DNA from 2 places in the Cytobacillus sp. FSL W8-0315 genome. Region 1 is predicted to be linked to the other one. Evidence: a T-box and tRNA genes for the amino acid it is inferred to sense, from the RefSeq annotation. Region 1 holds a T-box; the other holds one or more tRNA genes.
The links. The T-box of region 1 lies ahead of glyQ (glycine--tRNA ligase subunit alpha). A T-box ahead of a tRNA ligase gene usually reads a tRNA of that ligase, here a tRNA-Gly.

Region 1 (11,000 bases):
TCCTATTTCAACTAATTGATCTTTCACTTGTTCAAGGGTCAACTCTGTATCAACCTCTTTTGAACGGGCCGACTTTTCAGCCATATGTCCCCCTCCTTCCAAAAATCAAACACATTCTTAATACATCTTGCAAATGGGACTATTCCTTAGGAGACGCCTAATCCCCAGAAACATTTATTTGAGGCACAAGGCCTTCTTATAGTGACTTTCGCAAATGAAGGATCTCCATTGCGATTAAAGCCGCTTTAGCATAATCCTTTTGTCGTTCTGCTTCTTTTTCTTCATTTAGTTTTTCCTTTATTTTTAACATCTTTTGATAATTCAACACCTGTTTAAGATAATCTGATAATTCCTGTTCGCTTATTTCATCGTTAATGGACATCATTTCTATATCCACCACAATTCGCTTAAGCTTTTCATCTTTTATAAAATTTATAAATGCACTCGGATCAGGCGTATGGCCTTTTTCGTAGAAACCTAAAAGATAGGTAATAATTGCCTGGTGTTCATCGATGTTAAATGTATTTCCCTGAAGCATATCTTGAACTTTAAATGCTATGTCACTATTCCTGAGCATGTGGGCGATTAGCCTTCTCTCCGCTGTATGGTAGGCGGGTTTAAGACTGTCAGCCCTTTTTGGTGTTTGAAGCCTTTTTTGAGGTTCGAAAGCACCTTTCCCTTTATGGGTGTTCCTTCGCTTCTCCGTATAATAGACCTGTTTTTGCTGCTCTTTCAAGGCTTCCAGAGAAAGTGAGAATTCATTCGCAAGCTGGCGCAGATAATGATCTCTTTCGACCGCTTTATCCAGCTGGCTGATCTCCTTTAATACCTCTTCGATATAAAGGAGACGATCTCCTTCATTTTGAAGCCTTTTCCCCCTGCGGAGATAAAGCATCTTAAATGCCATAAAGGTTATGCTGGACTCGATTACATCATGACGAAATTTTTCTTCTCCGAACTCATTAATATAATCATCCGGATCATATCCGTCAGGCATGAGCGCCACTCTGATCTGGCATCCTGCTTCCATTAGCAGATTTGCAGCCCGGTATGCGGCTTCAATACCTGCATTATCGGAATCATAACAGATCGTGATTGATTGAACATTTCTTCTTAAAGAAGCAACATGTTCTTCAGTTAAAGCGGTGCCCATCGTACCAACGCCATTGCCGACACCAGCACGATCAGCAGCGATTACATCTGCAAACCCTTCAAAAAGAACGGCCCTCTGCAATTTTTTAATCTGTGGTCTCGCCAAATGAAAATTATATAAAGTTTTGCTTTTATTGAAGATTACAGTTTCAGGGCTATTTAAATATTTGGGCTCATCGTCCCCAAGTGATCTTCCCGAAAAAGCAATCGTATTTCCGCTGCGGTCAAAAATCGGGAACATGATTCTATCTCTGAAGCGGTCAAAATAGTTCCCATCTTTCTCCCTTTTGATAATCAGTCCTGCCCTTTCCATAACATCTGCCGGGAATTTTCTTTTAGTAAGGAACTTGAAAACAAAATCCCAGGACTTCAATGAATAGCCGATTTGAAATTTCTCAATCGATTCCATTGTAAAGCCTCTATTAAGCAAATATTCAAGTGCATGCTGACCATCTTTTGTGTTTACGAGCAGATGGTGATAAAATTTACGTAGAAGCTCATGAGCTTCCATCATCTGCTGTAAATCTACAGGCATTGATTTTGCTGATGCTGCAGATGCCGCATCAATTTCAAGCTTGACATTTCCTTTTTCAGCGAGTTTCAAGGCTGCTTCCTGAAAGGAATATCCTTCTAATTCCATTAAGAAAGAAAAGGCATTGCCTCCCGCTCCGCATCCAAAGCAATGATAGATTTGCTTTTCGGGCGATACAGAAAAGGAAGGAGTATTTTCGCCATGAAAAGGACAAAGCCCAAAATAGTTGCGTCCTTGCTTGTTTAATTGAATATAGTCGCCAATGACATCAACAATATCTACAGCTTGCCGAATCTCATTTACTTTCTCCTCGGCGATCCGTTCTGCCATATGAACAACTCCATTACTTACTCAGGTATTCGATAAACGTTACTGAATTCCTTCAAGATTCGACAAAATTTTTGTCAATTGCTGCACAAACCTGGATCTGTCCTCTCGGCTGTATGGTTTTGGGCCTTTCCCATAAACTCCTCTTCTTCGCGCTTTCGCTGAAAGGTGCCTCATTTCAAGCGCGGTCCGAATTTCATTTTCCTCAAATAAAATTCCCCTGGGAGAAAGGACATAAACACCATTGAGCAAAAGAGTTGATGCCAATCCAATATCTTGAGTTACAACTACATCTCCTGATTTCACATAATTCATTATGAATAAATCAGCAGCTTCCTTACTGCTGTCAACGAATTTCCAGACAGCCCCATTTAGGTCATTTTTCATATGGGCATAAGAAGCAACAAATACTGCGTCCAACGTAAAGGAATTGGCTATTTCGACAATTTCTTCTTTAACGGGACAGGAATCAGCATCTACTATAATGTTCGGTTTGCCTGATGTTCTAATAATTCTACATCACTCCGCATAATCCTTCTTTGCATGAATAACTTTTGCATTGTGAGATATGTCGAATTTTTTCTTGGTCGAAAACTTGACATGCCACAATAAATAGTTTATTCCTTCGCAATGAACTCTAAACCTATTCAGGGACATTTTTATCACAATTTTTTATTATAGTACATTAATCTCTATTTTGCCATTAATTTATCTGGGATGAATATAATTTAATTTACAGGTTTTCCCCTGAAAAAAGCCATCCTTAGAATGGAGCTTTATTTCGGGGTTCCAGAGGAGTCTCCCGCTCCCTATTCTACCCTAAGCTAAACAGCCTAAATGCCTAGTATAAAAAAGAAAAGGCACATAAAAATTTATGTGCTAGCTTTTCGGAAAGCTTTTACGGTATTGATTTAGAATCATATTGGCTGTTTCTTCTACTGCCTTATTCGTGACATCTATAACCGGGCATTTAATTTTAGATACAATCTTTTCAAAGTAACCTATTTCTTCTTTGATTCTCTCTATATTAGCATAGCTGGCATTATCGCTTAAACCTAGCGATATTAGACGTTCTCTCCGGATAAAGTTTAATTTCTCAGGACTGATTTTCAGGCCGAAGCACTTATCAGGCGGGACAAGAAACAGCTCTTCTGGAGGATCGACTTCAGGAACAAGGGGAACGTTAGCCACTTTAAGGCGCTTATGTGCCAGATATTGAGAAAGAGGTGTTTTTGATGTCCTTGAAACGCCTATTAACACTATATCCGCTTTTAATATCCCACGAGGGTCTCGGCCATCATCATATTTAACAGCGAACTCGATAGCCTCAATCTTTTTAAAATAATCCTCATCAAGCTTTCTGACCAGTCCAGGTTCAAAAAGAGGGGTAATGCCGCAGGCTCTTTGGATTTGATCCATTAAAGGGCCAACGATATCAAAAGCATATATTCCTTCTTCTGCAGACCTCTGGTTAATATACTTCCTCATATCCGGCTTAACCATTGTATAGGCTATCATGCCATTATCCAGTTTTGCCAGCGAAATGACTTCATCAATATGTATTTTTTCTTCAACATATGGGAAGCGCTTAATAGATATATCACTGCCATTAAACTGGCTTGTGGCAGCTTTTGTTACAAGTTCGGCCGTTTCTCCCACTGAGTCCGAAACGACGTAGATGATCGGCAATTTTTCCATTCTTCAACACCATCTCCTTCTTACTTTGCTACTTTTCGCCGGCCAGGGCCAAGAATGCTTTTGTCAGGTTTGTTTTGGTTATCCGGCCGTTTACTTCGAACCCTTTCTCTGTCTTTTTTACAACAGGAAGGGCATCGATTTGCTTTTCAATCAGCTTTTTAGCAACTTCTATGAGCAAATCATCTTTTTCACACATCGTAATATTAGGCATTCTTGTCATAATGATATTAACAGGGATAGAATTAAGCTCCTGCTTGCCAATACTAGCCCTAAGCAAATCCTTCCTTGACAAAACCCCTACAAGCAGTGAACTCTGGTCCACTACAAATAGCGTGCCGACATCTTCCAGAAACATAGTCACAATTGCATCATATACCGATACATTCTCATTAACGACTACAGGAATGGATTGATAATCTCTTACATAAAGCTTCTGAAGGTTTTCTGTCAACAGCTGTGCCCCGGTTTTTCCTGTATAAAAATATCCTACACGCGGACGGGCATCCAAATAGCCTGCCATCGTTAATATAGCCAGATCCGGCCTTAGTGTTGCCCTGGTTAAGTTAAGCTGTTCCGCTATACTCTCACCAGTGATCGGTCCGTTTTCCTTTACGATTTCTATGATCTTTTCCTGCCTTTTATTTAATTCGATCTTCCTCACCACCTATTCTGAACAGGGTATGCTAATGGCACTCATTTCCCATTATAATAATGTTATACTTTTATATAATTATTATATACTATTTGTCATAAATGAAAAGATGTGTTTCCTATATAGTTCTCTTTACTTCGCCCAATATGTCCAAAATATGAAAGAGCCCGTCAGCAATATAACAGGCTCTTTCCTGACAGCTAAAGCTGCTGTCTTCTTTCTTAAAATTTAATCCTATTCCAGCAAAAAACGCAAAATTTAAGCTCGTTATTTAACAATAATTTCGTTCATATTTGCAAACTTCTTAATCAAATCAGCCAAATTTGCCATCTGGTGCAGCCTATTGCTGCGAATTTCCTGCTTTTCATCCATAACCATAGTATGCTCGAAGTATTGATCAATTTCTGGTTTCAGGCTAATTAGCAGGTTAAAGGCAACTTCTTCTGCTACCTCTTTTCTTAATTCCTCGTTCACTGATAAATATTTGTTGAAAAGAGATTTTTCGTAAACATTTTCAAATAAGCTGCTGTCTATATCCCCTTTATCCTCTGCTTTAGAAGCAATGTTGATAACTCGGCTAAGAGCTTCAATGCTTTCCTTGAAACCTGCAGCATCCTTATGGGACTCCAATACTTCAGCTCTTTTTACAAGTGAAGGCACTGAACCGATTTCACTGCCCAAAACGGCTTCAATTAAGTCATAACGAACTGTCTTCTCCTGCAGCATATATTTGATTCTTAATTTAAAGAATGAAACCAGTTCCTGCATCAATTCACCCTTTGATTTCTTTCCAATCTTCGAATTAAGAACAGTCTCAGAAGATAATGCAATTAATTCTTCGAGTTTTAAATCCCAATTTTTTGCCAGTAAAGTCTGGATAACACCCGTTGCCTGTCTTCTTAAGGCATATGGATCCTGGGAGCCGCTTGGAATAATCCCTATTGCAAAGGAAGACACAATTGTGTCGAGCTTTTCAGCAATGGACAGCACTGCACCAGCATCACTTGCAGGCGTCTGGTCCTCTGAATTGCGCGGCATATAATGTTCATTAATTGCACGCGCCACAGCTTCCTTTTCACCTTTTTGCAGGGCATATTTTTCACCCATAAAGCCTTGCAGCTCTGGAAATTCATAAACCATGTGCGAAACAAGGTCGAACTTGCTGATTTCAGCAGCCCGGTCTGTCACTGCCTTTGCCTCATCGCTGAAATGAAGATTTTCACTCAAATTAGCTGCCAGCTGGCGAACACGTTCCACCTTTTCAGCAAGAGTTCCAATTTCTTCATGATAAACAATGTTCTTAAGTTTTTCCAGTGATGCCGCGATATCCGTTTTTTGGTCCTCCCTGTAGAAGAAAGCTGCATCAGAAAGTCTTGCCCGCAATACTTTCTCATTTCCTTTAGCCACTTTCTCCAAATGTTCATGGGATCCATTTCGGACAGTAACAAAGTAAGGAAGCAGCCTGCCCTCTTTGGACTTTACCGGAAAATAACGCTGATGCTCCTTCATCGATGTAATTAAAACCTCTTCCGGAAGCTCCAGGTATTCTTCTTCAAACTGGCCATATAATGCTGTTGGATACTCAACCAGGTTATTTACTTCTTCCAATAAATCTTCATCTACAGGGATCACCCAGTCATTTTCTTCTTCTATTTTTTGCAATTGTGATAGAATTGCACTTTTTCTTTCCTGCGGATTAGTTATCACATATTGCGCCAGCAGGGACTTTTCATAATCAGAAGGATTGTTAATTTCAATCTCTTCGCCCAGAAAGCGGTGGCCCCTTGTAAGGTTAGAAGTATGAACGTTTGTAATTGCAAAAGGAATGACTTCATTTCCGAATAATGCCATAAGCCATTTGATCGGCCTGATAAAGCGCAGCTCCTGGTTTGCCCAGCGCATATTTTTCGGGAATGATAACGAGGTGACAATCTGCTGGAGTTCCGGCAGCAGTGCTGCTGTTTCCTTTCCTTTTATAAATTTGCTGACATGGGCATATTCAACCCCATTAATTTCTTTAAAGAATATATCTTCAACAGAAGCTCCCTGGCCCCGGCTGAATCCAACCGCAGCTTTTGACCATTCTCCATCCTCGGTTAAGGCAATTTTTTTTGCAGGTCCTTTCGCTTCCTCATTTATGTCCTCCTGGGCGGTATCTACTCCCGTTACAAGAACAGCCAAACGGCGTGGAGAAGAGAAAGCGCTGATCTCGTCAAAAGATATTTTCTTTTCCAAAAGCCATGAGTTCACTTTATCTGAAAGCTGATTCATTGAATTAGTGACAAATCTGGCAGGCATTTCTTCAAGTCCAATTTCCAGCAGAAGATCTTTCTTATTCATGAGATTCTTCCTCCTTATCCTTTAATATTGGGAAACCGAGTTTTTCTCTCTCTTCATAAAAAGTTTTGGCTACTTTTCTGGCCAGATTTCGGCATCGGGCGATATAGCCGGTTCTTTCTGTAACAGAGATCGCTCCCCTTGCATCAAGCAAATTAAAGGTATGAGAACATTTTAATACATAGTCATATGCCGGGTGTACTAGGCCTTCATCCATTTGTCTATGTGCTTCTTTTTCATAAATATTGAACAAATTGAAGAGCATTTCCTGATCTGATGTTTCAAATGTGTATTTCGAATGCTCGAACTCAGGCTGCAGGAAGATATCTCTAACCGTAAACCCGTCAGTCCATTCAAGGTCAAAGACATTTTCCTTGTCCTGAATGTAGGATGCAAGCCTTTCTATTCCGTAGGTAATCTCAACTGACACAGGCTTACATTCCAATCCGCCTACCTGCTGGAAATATGTGAACTGCGTTATTTCCATACCATCAAGCCAAACTTCCCATCCTAAGCCTGCACAGCCCAGAGAAGGATTTTCCCAGTTATCTTCTACAAACCGGATATCATGTTCAAGCGGATCAATGCCCAATGCTTTTAATGAATCAAGATACAGCTCCTGAATATTATCCGGCGACGGCTTCATGATCACCTGAAATTGATGATGCTGATAAAGCCGGTTTGGATTCTCACCAAAACGCCCATCGGCAGGACGGCGTGAAGGCTCCACATAAGCAACATTCCACGGCTCTGGTCCAATCGCTCTTAAAAAAGTATACGGGCTCATTGTTCCGGCCCCTTTTTCAGTATCATATGCCTGCATCAAGATACAACCCTGTTCAGACCAATGTTTTTGAAGTGTTAATATCATGCTTTGAATATTCATAGGACACCTCTTTCTTATTGTATAAATTATAGCTTTATGAACTTAACAGCTGTCTACCCACCGCTTTTCTGTGAACATAAAAAACTCCCGTCTCTATGCCCAATGGCATAGGGACGAGAGTTTACCCGCGGTTCCACCCTATTTGCTGCGATTTTGACCACAGCCTCTTTAGTTGTCGATAGACAATATTGCTCTGGAGCGCCCTTCCTTAACCATCCATGCCCGGCTCCCACTATCCCGGGTTCGCTTTAATTAGAAAAGGTTAAGTACTCTTCTCCTTCACAGCAATTATATTTTATTACTTTGAATCATAGCGGAATGGATTTAAATTGTCAATAATAACAAAAGCCAATGCGCTTCGCCTATAAAGAAACGCATTACATTAAATCATTAAACTTAGCCATTTGATTCAGAAACTTCTTTGTCTTCAAGTTTAAGCCTGAATACTCTTCATAATAGGCAGAAATAATCTTTTTCAATTCAGCTTTGGTTTCTGGTTTGACAGAGATATTGCCGAGCCGGGACAAGTCAAAAAAGTAAAACAGGCGAAGAAGCTTAATTGTCGCCTGGGACACTTTATAATGATAAGGATCCTTATCAAGGCAGCGGTGACAAATAAGCCCGTTTTCGCGGATAGAAAATGCAAAATGCCCGTCAGTGCTTCCGCAGACAGAACATTGATCAAGTACTGGATATAAACCCAGAGCATTCAGCATTTTCATTTCATAAATGTTTGTAAGAATTTCCGGGTCATATCCTTCGTTTATTAAATTTAGGGTTTGATACAGCAATTCGAACAAAAATGGGTTGGGCTTCTTATCCTCAATGCTTTTATCAGTCAAATCGACAATATAGCTTGCATATGCAGTCAGAAAAATATCTTCTTTAATGGACCGCATAGATGAAATCATGTCCCCCTGCTGCAGGGTACCCAAACCGCTTCCACGCTGAACTAAGAAATTCCCGTATGTAAAAAGCTGGGTGACAGCAGCAAGTCTGCTGTTCGGCTTTTTCGCTCCTCGTGCCATCACACCAACTTTTCCCCATTCACGGGTATATAAAGTAACAATCTTATTTGTTTCACTATAATTAGTTGTCCTGATGACGATGCCTTCACATTTATCAAGCAACCGTGACACCATCCCTGTCTTTCGACAAACCTATGAGATGGGAAAATCAGCTTCTGCTAGCTCTTCATCATTGCTGCCGGGTATATCCTGAGTTTCCTTTTCTAGCTCCTTGAAGAGAAGATATGTGTCAATATTTCCTGTCTGGGAAAACACTCTCCAGGTAAAATCCATCATCGAAAACCCCACCTTTCAGTTATTCAACTAGCAATTTCTTTATCCCAATACATTTATCTATATCATAGCCTGTCTTTGTAAAATCATGAGACGAAAATATTGTCAATCACCTGCATGCATATAAATCAGAAATGAATAATACTTTAATTAGGGCTGGGTTTAGTACTCATCTTCACGGAAGCCAAAGTCGCGGAGCTGTGACATTTTATTGCGCCAGTCTTTTTGGACTTTGACCCATAGCTCCAGGAAAACCTTTGATCCAAGAAGATTCTCAATATCAACTCTTGCTCTTTTTCCGATTTCCTTGAGCATTTTCCCTTGCTTTCCAATCACAATGCCTTTTTGGGAGTCACGCTCCACAATGATTGTAGCCATGACATGAATGACATCCTTATCTTCGCGGCGTTCCATTTTATCAATGGTTACAGCAAGCGAGTGCGGTATTTCTTCTCTTGTTAAATGCAGTGCTTTTTCCCTGATCAGTTCGGAAACGATAAATCTCTCTGGGTGGTCCGTTACTTGATCAGCTGGATAAAACTGCGGCCCTTCCGGAATATATTCTTTAATCTGTCCTAACAGCGTCTCTACATTATTGCCTTCTAAAGCAGAAATGGGGATAATTTCGCTGAACTCGTACTTTTCCTTGTAAGACTCAATAATTTTAAGAAGTTCATCAGGATGTACCTGGTCAATCTTATTGATTACAAGGAAAATCGGTGTACGGACTGACTGAAATTTCTCAAGTATGAATTCTTCACCGCGTCCAAAGCCTTCCTGGGCATTTACCATAAACAGGATGACATCCACTTCTTTAAGTGTATTTTGGGCAACTTTCATCATAAAGTCTCCCAGTTTATGCTTTGGCTTATGGATTCCTGGCGTATCAATAAATATAAATTGTGCGTCATTGGTAGTCAGGACACCTTGAACTTTGTTGCGCGTTGTTTGCGGTTTATCACTCATAATCGCAATCTTCTGCCCGATTACGCGATTTAAGAACGTTGACTTCCCTACGTTCGGTCTGCCGATTATGGAAATAAACCCTGATTTGTGTCCTTTTGGTGTAGTAGTGTTATTCATGTAAATCCTCCGGTGAAAATGCTCCTGGCAGTAATTCTTCAACTGTTAATTCCTTAATATCCCCTTTTAAGTTGGTTAAAACCACTTTCATTTCAGGCGGACATAATTCGGCTATTACCTGTCTGCATGCACCGCATGGGGGAACTGGACGGTCTGTGTCAGCAACTACAGCTATGGCTGAAAAACTTTTTACGCCATCAGAATACGCTTTAAAAAGCGCAGTCCTCTCAGCACAATTACACATGCTGTATGCAGCATTTTCGATGTTGCAGCCATGAAAGACCTGCCCGTCACTGCTTAATAGTGCCGCTCCTACTTTAAATTTTGAATATGGCACATATGCTCTATCTCTTGCAATCATTGCTTCTTTTATTAGTTGATCGCTGTTCACAAATAATTCTTCCTTTCCTGTAAAGCGAGTTGCTCCCCAAGCCAATAAACCCAAGGTTTGGACCTGCAATGGGCCTTGTGAAATTAAGCAATGCGCTCAATAGCTTCTTCGGTAAGAAGCAGCCGCTTCTCTTTTATTTTACAACATTTTACTGTGATTTTCATCGTTTGTAGCAAAAACGTAACAAAAAAATTGAATTTTCTAAAAATACATAGGCTGATTTAATTTTGAACCAGGTCCCTGTTCTGAATGAGATTCCACAAACATCTCCCCAGCATGCAATATTTACTGCTGTTCTGTCATTTTAGCGGATTCAGTGAGCGTTTTCAAACCCATGCTCTAAATTTTTTCACCATACTTCAGACTTTGCTGTTTATATAGAAATACCAAAAAGCAAAGCTGCCCATCCGGACAGCTTCACATTACTGCAAAAATATGAGAATTTTAGGAAGGAATATAACTCCGCCTATAATTACACTTACAATTGCATACACCAATACTGCTCCAGCAGCAATATCCTTTGCTTGCTTTGCAAGGGGATGATACTCTTCTGTCGCCAGATCCACAACCCTTTCAATGGCAGTGTTCAGCAGTTCGAGTGAGAGCATGCCCCCTATGGCCAGGAGAATGATTATCCATTC
Region 2 (11,000 bases), on a different contig from region 1:
GAAATGATTTTATTATACACTTCCAGCTCTTCGCGGTAGGCAGTTTCATCCTGCTTATATTCATTTTCATGGTATATGTGCTGAAGAGGAAGCCTTGGCTTTTTATCGTTCTTTTTGGAAGGATAGCCAACAGCCAGTCCAAACAAAGGAATTACGCGATCCGGTGTTTTTAAAAGTTCAGCTACACCTTCAAGATTGTTTCTTATTCCGCCAATATAGCATATTCCCAATCCCAGCGATTCAGCAGCAACCGCAGCATTCTGTGCAGCCAATGCTGCATCAATGACAGCCACCATAAATTTCTCTGTGCTTTCAATGGAGGGAATTACATTAATATTTTCCATTTGTCCCATTACTTCATGACGATGCAGATCAGCGCAAAATACGAAAAAGTGGCCATTTTCTGCTACATAATTCTGGTTGCCTGCAAATTCAGCAAGTTTCGCTTTCTTCACTTTATCGGTAATACCGATTATTGAATAGGCTTGAACAAAACTTGAGGTGGACGCAGCTTGAGCAGAAAGTACAATCGTTTCTATCTGTTCTTTGGACAGAGGCCTATCTTCAAAATTCCGCACGGAGCGATGGTCCATCAGCAAATTGATCACTTCATTCATCACAACTCATCCTTTCCATATATACTTTTTCATTTTACCCAGAAAGGAAAGTATTCTCCAAAGGAAAAGGCCCGAAAAATACCAGGCCAGCTGTTTCCTATTTTAAATGCAAGTAATCCTGCTGCCGCAGTGCTTCATAAACAAGAATGGCTGCAGTGTTGGATAAGTTAAGCGAACGGACTTTATCGTTCATTGGAACCCTTAATGCGCGTTCTTTGTTGATTTCAATGATATTCTTCGGAAGGCCCGTCGTTTCTTTGCCGAAAATAAAATAATAATCCTTCCCGACATTGCTGTAATCGAAAGTGGAATGCGGCTTGGTGCCATACTTCGTTAAGTAGAAGTATTCACCGCCTTCGCTGCTATTAAAGAAATCGTCCAATGATTCATGATAGACGATCTTTACAAATTGCCAATAATCCAAGCCTGCACGCTTCAGCATTTTATCATCTGTCGAGAAGCCAAGCGGCCGGATCAGATGCAATGTCGTATCAGTAGCCGCACAAGTACGGGCTATATTACCAGTGTTGGCCGGAATTTCCGGCTGATATAATACTACATGCAATCCCACTTTTTTCACCTCTGAATTAAATCTGCATGTGTTATTATATCATTTTGAAATCACCTTACAAATTACTGGTCATCAGTTATAGACAAAAATTTATATTTAATATTCGGTGTATAGGCTGTTGAATCTTCATAAGCCCAATAACGCATTCGGCTGTTATAAGTATGGGCATTGACCAGGGGCATTCCTGAGGCATCTTTTCCCGTCACGATGGTTGTATGGTCAAATCGCCCGTCTCCCTGAAAATCATAGCAAATAACATCTCCAATTAAGAGCTGATCCGGACTGGAGACTTCCTCCGCTCTTAACCCCGAATTCGAACTCGGCAGATACCATCGCAATGAATTCGCTACCGTCCAGCTGTAGCTCCAATTTCCGCTTCTCATCCACCATCCTTTTCCGCGGTTAGGATACCCTCTCATCGGGCCGCCGCCTACATGAAGGCACTGTGAAATATAATTGGTGCAATCCACTTCAAATTTTTTATAAGCCGGATTATAGCTGTTCCACCATTTTTCTGCATACTGCACTGCTTTCATGCGGTCATACTCATATACAAGCCTTTCTTCCTCTCCATATTCATGGTCTGGAGACGCTTCATCTTTTTGAATCTCATTAAAAGGGTTTTTCTCCCGATCCTCGACGAACACTCCTTTATAAAAGTCGGCTGTTCGCTCTTCAATTTCTTCTTCCATATAGAACACGCCTTTTTGCTTAATTAAATATCTAAAGTGAACTCTGTATTCAACCTGCTTCACGTCATCCTTCTCCCCGCCGACCTTGATCACTTTTCCGGTTGCCTGGGCTTTAACAATCTCACCGGACCGGGCGGTAAGAGATTCTTTCTTCTTTTCAATCTTAGGGCAGGTATGAATTGAACTTCTTGAATGGGAAACGCACTGCTGCACTCTTTTTATTAACAGCTCCTGAAGCTGGTCCCTCACGCATCTCACTCCTCTCCTATTCAATACATATGAGAGAAAGCAGAGGACTTTGCTTAATTTTTCGTGCAATATAACAGTAAGTCAGCCGGACTGAACAGTTTCTCTGCATTTGAATTTTACTCTTTGCATATTGTTGGACTGAGGAAAAATTAGAATTTTTCATAAAAATGGCATAGAAAAAGAGGGAGATTCCTCCCTCATCATTTCTCAATAAAACTTAAACCTTTTTCAATCTCAGCAATAGCCTCTCCGTCTTTTTCCTGCTGCAAAGCCTTTTCCAGGGCAGCTAATGATTTCTCACCGCCAATTTTCCCAAGTGCCCAGGCAGCCGTTCCACGGATCACCGGCCGAGGATCTTCTGTCATGACTTTAATCAGATCTTCTACAGCTGTTTCGTCTTTGTAGTGAGCCAAGGCGATAATGGCATTTCGCTGGATCGGCTTTTTCCCTCTCCAGGAGCCTGAAACCGGACCATATTTTTCTTTAAATTCACGGTTGCTGATAAATAAAAGCGGCCTTAAAAGCGGCTTTGCCACTTCCGGATCCGGCTCCATCTCTTCGTGCAGATGAAAATCCTTGCCTTTATTTTCAGGGCATACGGTTTGACAGGTATCACACCCATAAAGTCTGTTACCCAGTTTTTCTCTATACGGCTCAGCAAGAAAGCCTTTTGTCTGTGTCAGAAACGCGATGCACTTCTGTGCATCAAGCTGACCTCCCTGAATTAAAGCACCAGTCGGACAGACGTCTACACATTTATTGCAGCTGCCGCATCTGTCTTCCATTGGTTTATCCGGCTCAAATGGCAGATTCGTAATCATTTCTCCTAGATAGACATACGATCCGAATTCCGGTGTAATGATGGAACAGTTTTTTCCGCTCCAGCCAATTCCGGCACGCTGCGCTACGGCCCGATCCACAAGCTCACCTGTATCCACCATGGATTTGCATAACGCCTCAGGTATTCTTGACTGAATGAATCCCTCAAGTTTCTGTAGACGTTCCCTCAAGATATGATGATAGTCTTTACCCCATGAAGCGCGGCAGAAAATGCCTCTTCTCTCACCTCTTTTGCTGACCACTCTGACCTTCATTTTGGAAGGGTAAGCAACAGCTATTGAGATAATGGATTTGGGCTTGTCCAATAGGAGGCTGGGATTCACTCTCTTCTCAATATCGGGCTCTTCAAATCCAGATTGATATTGAAGTTCCTGCTGGCGAATCAGTCTATTTTTCATCTCATCAAAAGTGCTGGCTGCTGTAAAACCGATTTTATCTATGCCAATTGTTTTGCTGTATTCAATCACTTCCTGCTTGAATTGGGCAAAATCCATTGTATAACCTCCTTTCATGAAAAATTGATTTATATGAAAGTCTTTAATTTATTGAATCACCGCTTATTATGATAAACTATTTTAAAGTAATTTTGGAGGTGGAAAGCTTGGAAATTACGTTTGCTCCCGAGTTGTGCAGGTTAATTCCCCAATTTAAAATTGGATTCATTACATATAAAAATATAGAAGTCGGACAATCTCCTCAAATGGTAAAGGGCAGACTCCAATTATTTCAGGAATCAATTTATTTTGACTTAGAGGACAAGAGTGTTACAGAATATGAAGGGATCAAAGAATGGAGACAGATTTTCAAAACAGCAGGCAAGGATCCAAATCGGTACCGCCACTCTGCAGAAGCACTGTACCGAAGAATTAAGAAACAAAATTATCTGCAGCCGGTCAACAGCTCCATAGATATTAACAACTTCTTTTCCCTCGAATATCAAATACCGATTGGCGTGTATGACGCAGATAAGCTTTCAGGCAATCTGACTATCAGGTTAGGCAAAGAAGGCGAAGAATATAACGGTCTAAACGGAAGACCCAACTCACTTGCCAATTTAATTATTAGTGAAGATGCGGCAGGGCCATTTGGCAGTCCGTTTGTCGACTCTGAAAGGACAGCGGTGACGGAACAGACTAAAAATGCCGTTCAAATCGTTTATTTGCGCCCTTCTCTGGAAATGGAAAAGGCTGAAAAAATGGTTGAGTCCCTAATGAACATGTACTCTCAAGTGCATGGTGGAGAAGGAACCTTTAAGGTAATTGGATGTTAAACAAGTTTATTAAAAATCGAGTGGAATCCGCGGATGCCACCCGATTTTTTTGCTCAATAGCCAAAGAACATGAAAAAACGCAATACCTCGTTCTTTTTGAACGAAACACTGCGTTGGCTATGTATGGAGCGGGTGAAGGGAATCGAACCCTCATCATCAGCTTGGAAGGCTGAGGTTTTACCACTAAACTACACCCGCATTTATATGAAGTTACTGACTACTGTTTTTTTCCCGTACTTGCATGCCTCTTCCTCTAAAAGCTTTTTCATGGAAGCCTATGCGTCGAGGCAACTCGGAGATGATTCATGGATGTGTTGGCTCGTGGCTGAGGTTTTACCACTAAACTACACCCGCATTTGTGTACTTATATTTAATCAGTAATGAGATTATGACAAAATCCAATGTCGATTTTTATCAACAGCAAAATAAACATTGTGTCGAATCAACTATTTAATAATACTAAATTCAGCCGGAATGGTCAACCCCAATTGAGAAATTTGTCGAAAATACAGGAAAGGATTTAAAATCCTTCCCTGCTAAGAATGTTACACCCACCACATTTCTGAAGGCTGCTCTTCAATTAAGATCGATTTAAGGTTCCTGACTGCCCTTGTAAATCCTTCTTCTATAGACATAAGCGGATCTTCATGCTCAATGCTGACAACATAATCATACCCAAATGTTCGCAAAGCGCTCATCATATCCGACCATTCCTGCAGGCCGTGTCCGCACCCGACTGACCTGAATGTCCACGCTCTGGTCTGGACATTTCCATACCGCTGCATATCTGTTAAACCGTACATATTAACATTTTCCTGGTCAATATAGGTATCTTTTGCATGAAAATGATGAATGGCATTTTCTTTTCCCAAAATCTTTATTGCTGCCACAGGGTCGATTCCCTGCCACCATAAATGGCTTGGGTCCAGATTGGCACCAATGGCATCACAGGTTTCTTCCCTTAATTTTAGAAGTGTATAAGGAGTATGCACAAGGAATCCGCCATGAAGTTCAAGACCAATTTTCACATTGTGGTCTTTTGCAAATTGCCCGGCTTTCTTCCAGTAAGGAATGAGTTTCTCCTCCCATTGCCATTTCAGCACTTCTCCATACTCATTCGGCCATGGAGCAACCGGCCAATTCGGATGCTCGGCCCCTTCCCCATCACCTGCAGTGCCTGAAAAACAGTTAACAACCGGAACATTCATTAAGCTGGCTAACCTAATCGTGTCATATAACACGCGGTCCGATTCCTCTGCAAATGCTCTATCAGGGGAAATCGGATTGCCATGGCAGCTGAATGCGCTGATTTCAAGACCTCTTGATAAAATCTTTTTCAGATAATCAGCCCGAAGTTCTTTACTTTCTAATAGCTCGTTCAGGCTGCAGTGAGCGTTTCCGGGATAAGCCCCCGTTCCGATTTCAACAGCCTTAAGACCTGCAGATGCCACATGATCAAGCATTTCTTCAAAATTCTTCTCAGCAAATAAAACGGTAAATACGCCGAGCTTCATAAAATCCCCTCCTCGCTTCTAAAGTATTTCTCTTCTGCCCATTTCACTGCTTTTATAAATCGCATCAATAATTCTGGTTGTCTGCAGTGCTTCTTCTGCTTTAACTATGAATTCTTCCCTCCCCAAACAGCTGTCAATAAAGTTCCGTGCCTGCGCCAAAGCATAGTCATCCTCCCCCGGCAGCCATTCTGAGCGTGTATTAAGGAGCATTCCATGTTTGGATTGGTTCAAACTGAATGGGAATAAATCAATTCCTCCACCCTGCCCTGAAAGGCTGAGGCTTTCATCATCCCGTTCGATATTGGCCGACCATGAGGTTTCAAAAAGCAGGGATGCCCCATTGGCAAATTTTATATAAGCTGTCACATGGTCATCGACATTAAAGGATTGATGGTCAAAACCTCCCCATAGATTCACCTGCTCTGGCATTCTGCTCAATGTATTATAAGCTGTACCGGAAACCCCGGTTTCCTCCGGGTTTCCCAGAAGCCAAAGCGAGAGGTCAAGCAAGTGGCATCCATAATCAATCAAACTTCCTCCGCCCTGAAGTTCCTTATTGGTGAAAACACCCCATCCCGGCACCTTTCTTCTTCTCATCGCCCGTGCTCTGGCAGCAAATGGAAGACCAATTTCATCTTCTGAAATGAGTTTTTTGGCAGCCTGAGCCTCTTTCATAAACCGGTAGTGGTAGGCAATGGCCAAAACCTTTCCCGACCTGTCTCTGGCTTCTATCATTTTCCTGCATTCTTCTGCTGTCATGGCCATCGGCTTCTCACACAACACATGCAGCCCGGCATCCAGTGCAGCAGCCGTAATCTCAGCATGAAACTTATTCGGTGTACAAATAACTACGGCATCTGTTTCACTGAATACTTCTTTATAATCCGTAAAAACGCTGCTAATTCCAAACTTCCTTGCAGCCAATTTTGCAGTATCCTCATTCACATCGCAAATAGCTGTTATGGAAGCACTATCCGATAATTTTAGTAAAACGGGAATATGCCTGGACTGGGCTATTCCGCCAGCACCAATAATCCCCATCCGAAGTTTCTTCATTGATGCATGCACCTCACTTAATTCTGACAATCTGCTTTGTTTCGCTCGACTCCAGCGCAGCAAGTATCACTTGGAGCGACTTCATTCCCTCAGAACCAGGAATCGCAGGCTCCTGTTCATTTAAGATGCTTTCAAGAAAATGATCAATGACGCCTGAATTCTTTTGTCCTCCTTCTTCATTTGTCTGAATCCCGCCAAGTTCGTACTTCACTGTTTCACCGTTTGCATACTGAACAATGAGAGAATTCACCGGATCATCTTCTAATCTCAAAATTGCCTTTTCTCCATAAATAATTGTGGAATTGTCTTCTTTTGAGACATAAGACCAGCTTGCAGCCAATGTACCGATTACACCGCTTTCCGTTTTTAAAACGCATACCGCTGTATCATCGACATCAGCACTCATCTTGGCACTTGTCTCTACGAATGCTCCTGCCTCAGCAAACTCTTCTCCCAGCAGATAACGCAGCAAGTCGGTCTTATGTACACCAAGGTCGCCCATGGCGCCAATAAAAGCCTGATCTTTTTTGAAGAACCAGCTTTCTTTGCCATCTGCACTCCATCCCTCTGGCCCGCCGTGGCCAAAAGCCGTCCGGAAACTATAGATTTTTCCAGCTTCACCTTTTGCAATCAATTCCTTTGCTTTTTTATGAGATGGAACAAAGCGCTGATTATGAGCAATCATTAATTTCTTTCTATTCTTACTGGCTGCTTCAATCATGTCCTGTGCCTCTTCCATAGAAGTTGCCATAGGCTTTTCACATAGTACATGCTTGCCGGCATTTAATGCTGCAGCTGATATGGGAGCATGCAGATAATTCGGGGTGCAGACACTCACTGCATCTATATCCTTATTAGCCAGCAATTCTCTATAATCGGTGTACACCTGCGCCCCGTACAACCCGGCAAACACATTTGCACGCTCTTCATCAATATCACATACCGCTGCAATGACAGCCCCGCTGCTTGCATGATATTCAGGCATATGCCGATGCTTGGCTATACTTCCACAGCCAATTATTCCAATTTTGAGTTTTTTCATCTTAATTCTCCACTCCTTCTTGACTCACTCTGATTCTCTCCAATGGCTTCGCATTTCCATAGACCGGTACGGGAAGATCAGTTGGTTTAGCCCACTTAACAGCATTTTTAATAACCTGCTGAACGTCCTTATGATAATAAGTTGGATACGTTTCATGTCCTGGGCGAAAATAAAAGATTTTCCCTTTTCCGCGCCTGTATGTACAGCCGCTCCGGAAAACTTCCCCGCCTTCAAACCAGCTCACCATTACAAGTTCATCCGGTGCAGGGATATCAAAATGTTCCCCATACATTTCTTCTTTTTCAAGTTCAATATATTCTCCAAGTCCTTCTGCAATGGGATGGCTCGGGTCTACAATCCAAATCCGTTCCTTTTCATCCGCTTCTCTCCACTTTAAATCACAGGATGTTCCCATCAATGCTTTAAAAATCTTAGAAAAATGGCCGGAATGCAGGACAATCAGCCCCATTCCATCCAGCACTCTTTGTTTTACTTTTTCAGCGATTGCATCCTCAACTTCCCCATGCGCGAGATGCCCCCACCAGACCAAAACGTCTGTTTCCTGTAAAACAGCATCACTAAGTCCATGCTGAGGCTCATCCAATGTAGCTGTCTTTACTTTATAATCTTCTTCATTTAAAAAGTCTGCAATGGCACCGTGAATACCATCCGGATAGACAGACCTTACCTTTTCATCCTTTTGTTCATGACGATTCTCATTCCAGACAAGCACGTTGATCATAATCTTCCTCCTTCTGTTAATTCATGCTTCGATATTCATTTGGGGAAATCCCCTCTGTCTTTTTAAAGACTTTGCTAAAGTACTTTTCATCCTGATAGCCGACCTGGAAAGCAATTTCATAGATTTTCAGTTTAGGGTTCTGCAGAAGCTCTTTTGCCTTGTTCATTCGGACATTCGTAATAAAATCCGTTATGGTAGCCTGATATTCATGTTTAAACTTCCTGGAAATGTACTCCCTGCTTAAATAAAATCTGTCTGCAATTTCCTGCAGGTTAATATCCTTGTTATAGCTTTCCAGCAAAAACTGTTCTATTTGCTGAATCACATTCATCTCCCCGCCATGCTCCTTCTGGCATTCCTCTGGAGGACTCTGCTGTTTCCATTCATTTATGGCTTTCTCCAGGGTTTCATTCAATATTTCAGGATCAATAGGCTTCAAGATATAATCAAAGCTTTTATAACAGATGGCATTCCTCATATAGTCAAAATCATCATATCCGCTGACGACAATCGTCTTGCTGGATAGATCCGAAGAATGAATCCATTTTAAAAGGCTTATGCCATCTCTCTTTGGCATGCTCATATCAGTGAATATGATTTCCGGGCGATGCTCTTTAATCAGCTTTATGGCCTCATTTCCATCTACCGCCTCCAGGATTGTGTCAATTCCAAAGCGGCTCCAATCCGCAAGAAGCAACAAGCCTTCCCTCACATGTTTTTCATCATCCACAATAATTGCTTTCATCTTATCCACCTTCCATCCTTTTTGGAAGTTTAATAGAAACAAGCAGCCCGCCGCGCTCAAGATTCTTAAGCTGCAGGTATGCACGATTGCCATAATAGAGTTTTAACCGGGTGTAAACATTCTTCAGTCCGATATTCGTTAACTCAACCTTTTGCCCTATCCTTTCATTCATCAAATGCAATCGGATTTCCTCCAGCCTGCTCTCAGAAACGCCGCTGCCATTATCCCCGATCAGAATATCCAGATAAAATTCATCCTGTCTGCAGGTGATACTAACCTCTCCTGTTTTTTCCCGTGCATCAAAGCCATGCTTAAAATAATTCTCCACTATGGGCTGTAAAATCATTTTCGGCACAGGAAACCCCAATGCTTCTTCATCAAGCTGAAAACTGAACTGAAGCTGGTCACCGAACCGCTCTTTTTGCAGCAGGAGATAGGACTTGGTATGTTCGATCTCTTTTTGAAGAGGAACCATATCCTCCTCCATATTCATGCTGTACCGCATGATTTTAGAAAGGCGGGTAACAGACGAATAAATCTGCGGACCCTGATTTTTTAATGCCGCTGTTCCGATGGACTGCAATGCGTTATATAAAAAATGCGGATTAACCTGGGACTGCAGAACCTTTAGCTGATTGGTCTTGTTCTCAAGCTGAAGTTTATACTCCCGATTGATCAAATCATTTATTTTATCGATCATTTGTTTAAATCGATCACCGAGATAGCCAATCTCATCATTGCCAAAAGATTGAAAACGGACATTAAGGTTTCCTTTTTCAACCTGATCAATATATTTCAGCAGGATTCTGATTGGTGAAGTGATTCTAACAGAGATAAATAGAGTGGCAAGAATAACCAGGATGAGTCCGATTACGCCAAACATGATATTGATTTTCGCCACGCTGAATGCACTTTCATATAAAGTGGTATATGGGACACGCTTAACAAGATACCAGCCGCCAGAATTTTGCGATAATTGATCGTATATCATGACGCCGTTGAATGAACCTTCTTTCCATTCAACCGTGCCATTAACTTTATTTGTACTCATTACCCAATCTATCCAATCAGTCGTTTTAGTATCTTCATCAGTTTCATCAGTTGAATGGTAGATCAATTCCCCTTCAGGAGATATAATATAGAATTCTTCATTTTCCTCCGAGTAAAGATTACGGCTGATATTGGTTATTTGATCTGGTGAGAACTCCAGTGAGATATATGCCAATACATCATCTGATGGAATATTGATTAAAGATCTGTGAAGCGTTATTACATTTTTAGGCTTTTTGTCCTCAGGCTCCTTTATCTTATGAATAGGCTCAAGATACATATTGCTTGGACTTTCTTTTGCTTTTAGGTAAAATTCCTGATTGGCATTTGTCAGCTTCTTTGAAAAAATAACTGTAGAGCGCCTGGAAGCTGTTATAAGACGATCTTCCTTTGCAACAGCAATGTTGACCCTTTTAATATTTTCTTCTGCATACAGTATGGTAGAAATTACATTTCTTACAGCTTCCACTGCCTGATAATTATTTTCCTTTTGGGGATCTTTTAAAAAGTTTATTAAACCTGGATTATTGTAAAGGGATAGTGTTAATCCATCCAGCTCATTTATGTAACCCTCCAGGTTCACTTTTCCTTGATATAATAGGTTGCTATTTT

Region 2: it encodes a tRNA-Gly, which carries the amino acid that the T-box ahead of glyQ (glycine--tRNA ligase subunit alpha) is inferred to sense. The anticodon was not compared.

The regions. Positions count from the first base shown of each region.
Region 1 is NZ_JBBOOC010000001.1:1,938,364-1,949,363, reverse strand. It holds gene rpoD (RNA polymerase sigma factor RpoD) at 1-84, opposite strand, end outside; gene dnaG (DNA primase) at 197-2,014, opposite strand; gene MKY20_RS09835 (YaiI/YqxD family protein) at 2,054-2,521, opposite strand; gene MKY20_RS09830 (pyruvate, water dikinase regulatory protein) at 2,891-3,709, opposite strand; gene MKY20_RS09825 (helix-turn-helix transcriptional regulator) at 3,738-4,373, opposite strand; gene glyS (glycine--tRNA ligase subunit beta) at 4,629-6,701, opposite strand; gene glyQ (glycine--tRNA ligase subunit alpha) at 6,694-7,584, opposite strand; T-box leader at 7,691-7,876, opposite strand; gene recO (DNA repair protein RecO) at 7,962-8,714, opposite strand; gene MKY20_RS09805 (YqzL family protein) at 8,745-8,888, opposite strand; gene era (GTPase Era) at 9,048-9,968, opposite strand; gene MKY20_RS09795 (cytidine deaminase) at 9,961-10,359, opposite strand; gene MKY20_RS09790 (diacylglycerol kinase family protein) at 10,782-11,000, opposite strand, start outside.
Region 2 is NZ_JBBOOC010000003.1:320,603-331,602, reverse strand. It holds gene nfsA (oxygen-insensitive NADPH nitroreductase) at 1-617, opposite strand, end outside; gene trmL (tRNA (uridine(34)/cytosine(34)/5-carboxymethylaminomethyluridine(34)-2'-O)-methyltransferase TrmL) at 715-1,188, opposite strand; gene MKY20_RS27490 (amidase domain-containing protein) at 1,251-2,129, opposite strand; gene queG (tRNA epoxyqueuosine(34) reductase QueG) at 2,330-3,463, opposite strand; gene MKY20_RS27480 (B3/B4 domain-containing protein) at 3,571-4,239, shown strand; tRNA gene MKY20_RS27475 (tRNA-Gly) at 4,364-4,437, opposite strand; gene MKY20_RS27470 (sugar phosphate isomerase/epimerase family protein) at 4,785-5,753, opposite strand; gene MKY20_RS27465 (Gfo/Idh/MocA family protein) at 5,772-6,809, opposite strand; gene MKY20_RS27460 (Gfo/Idh/MocA family protein) at 6,823-7,851, opposite strand; gene MKY20_RS27455 (ThuA domain-containing protein) at 7,853-8,593, opposite strand; gene MKY20_RS27450 (response regulator transcription factor) at 8,610-9,338, opposite strand; gene MKY20_RS27445 (sensor histidine kinase) at 9,340-11,000, opposite strand, start outside.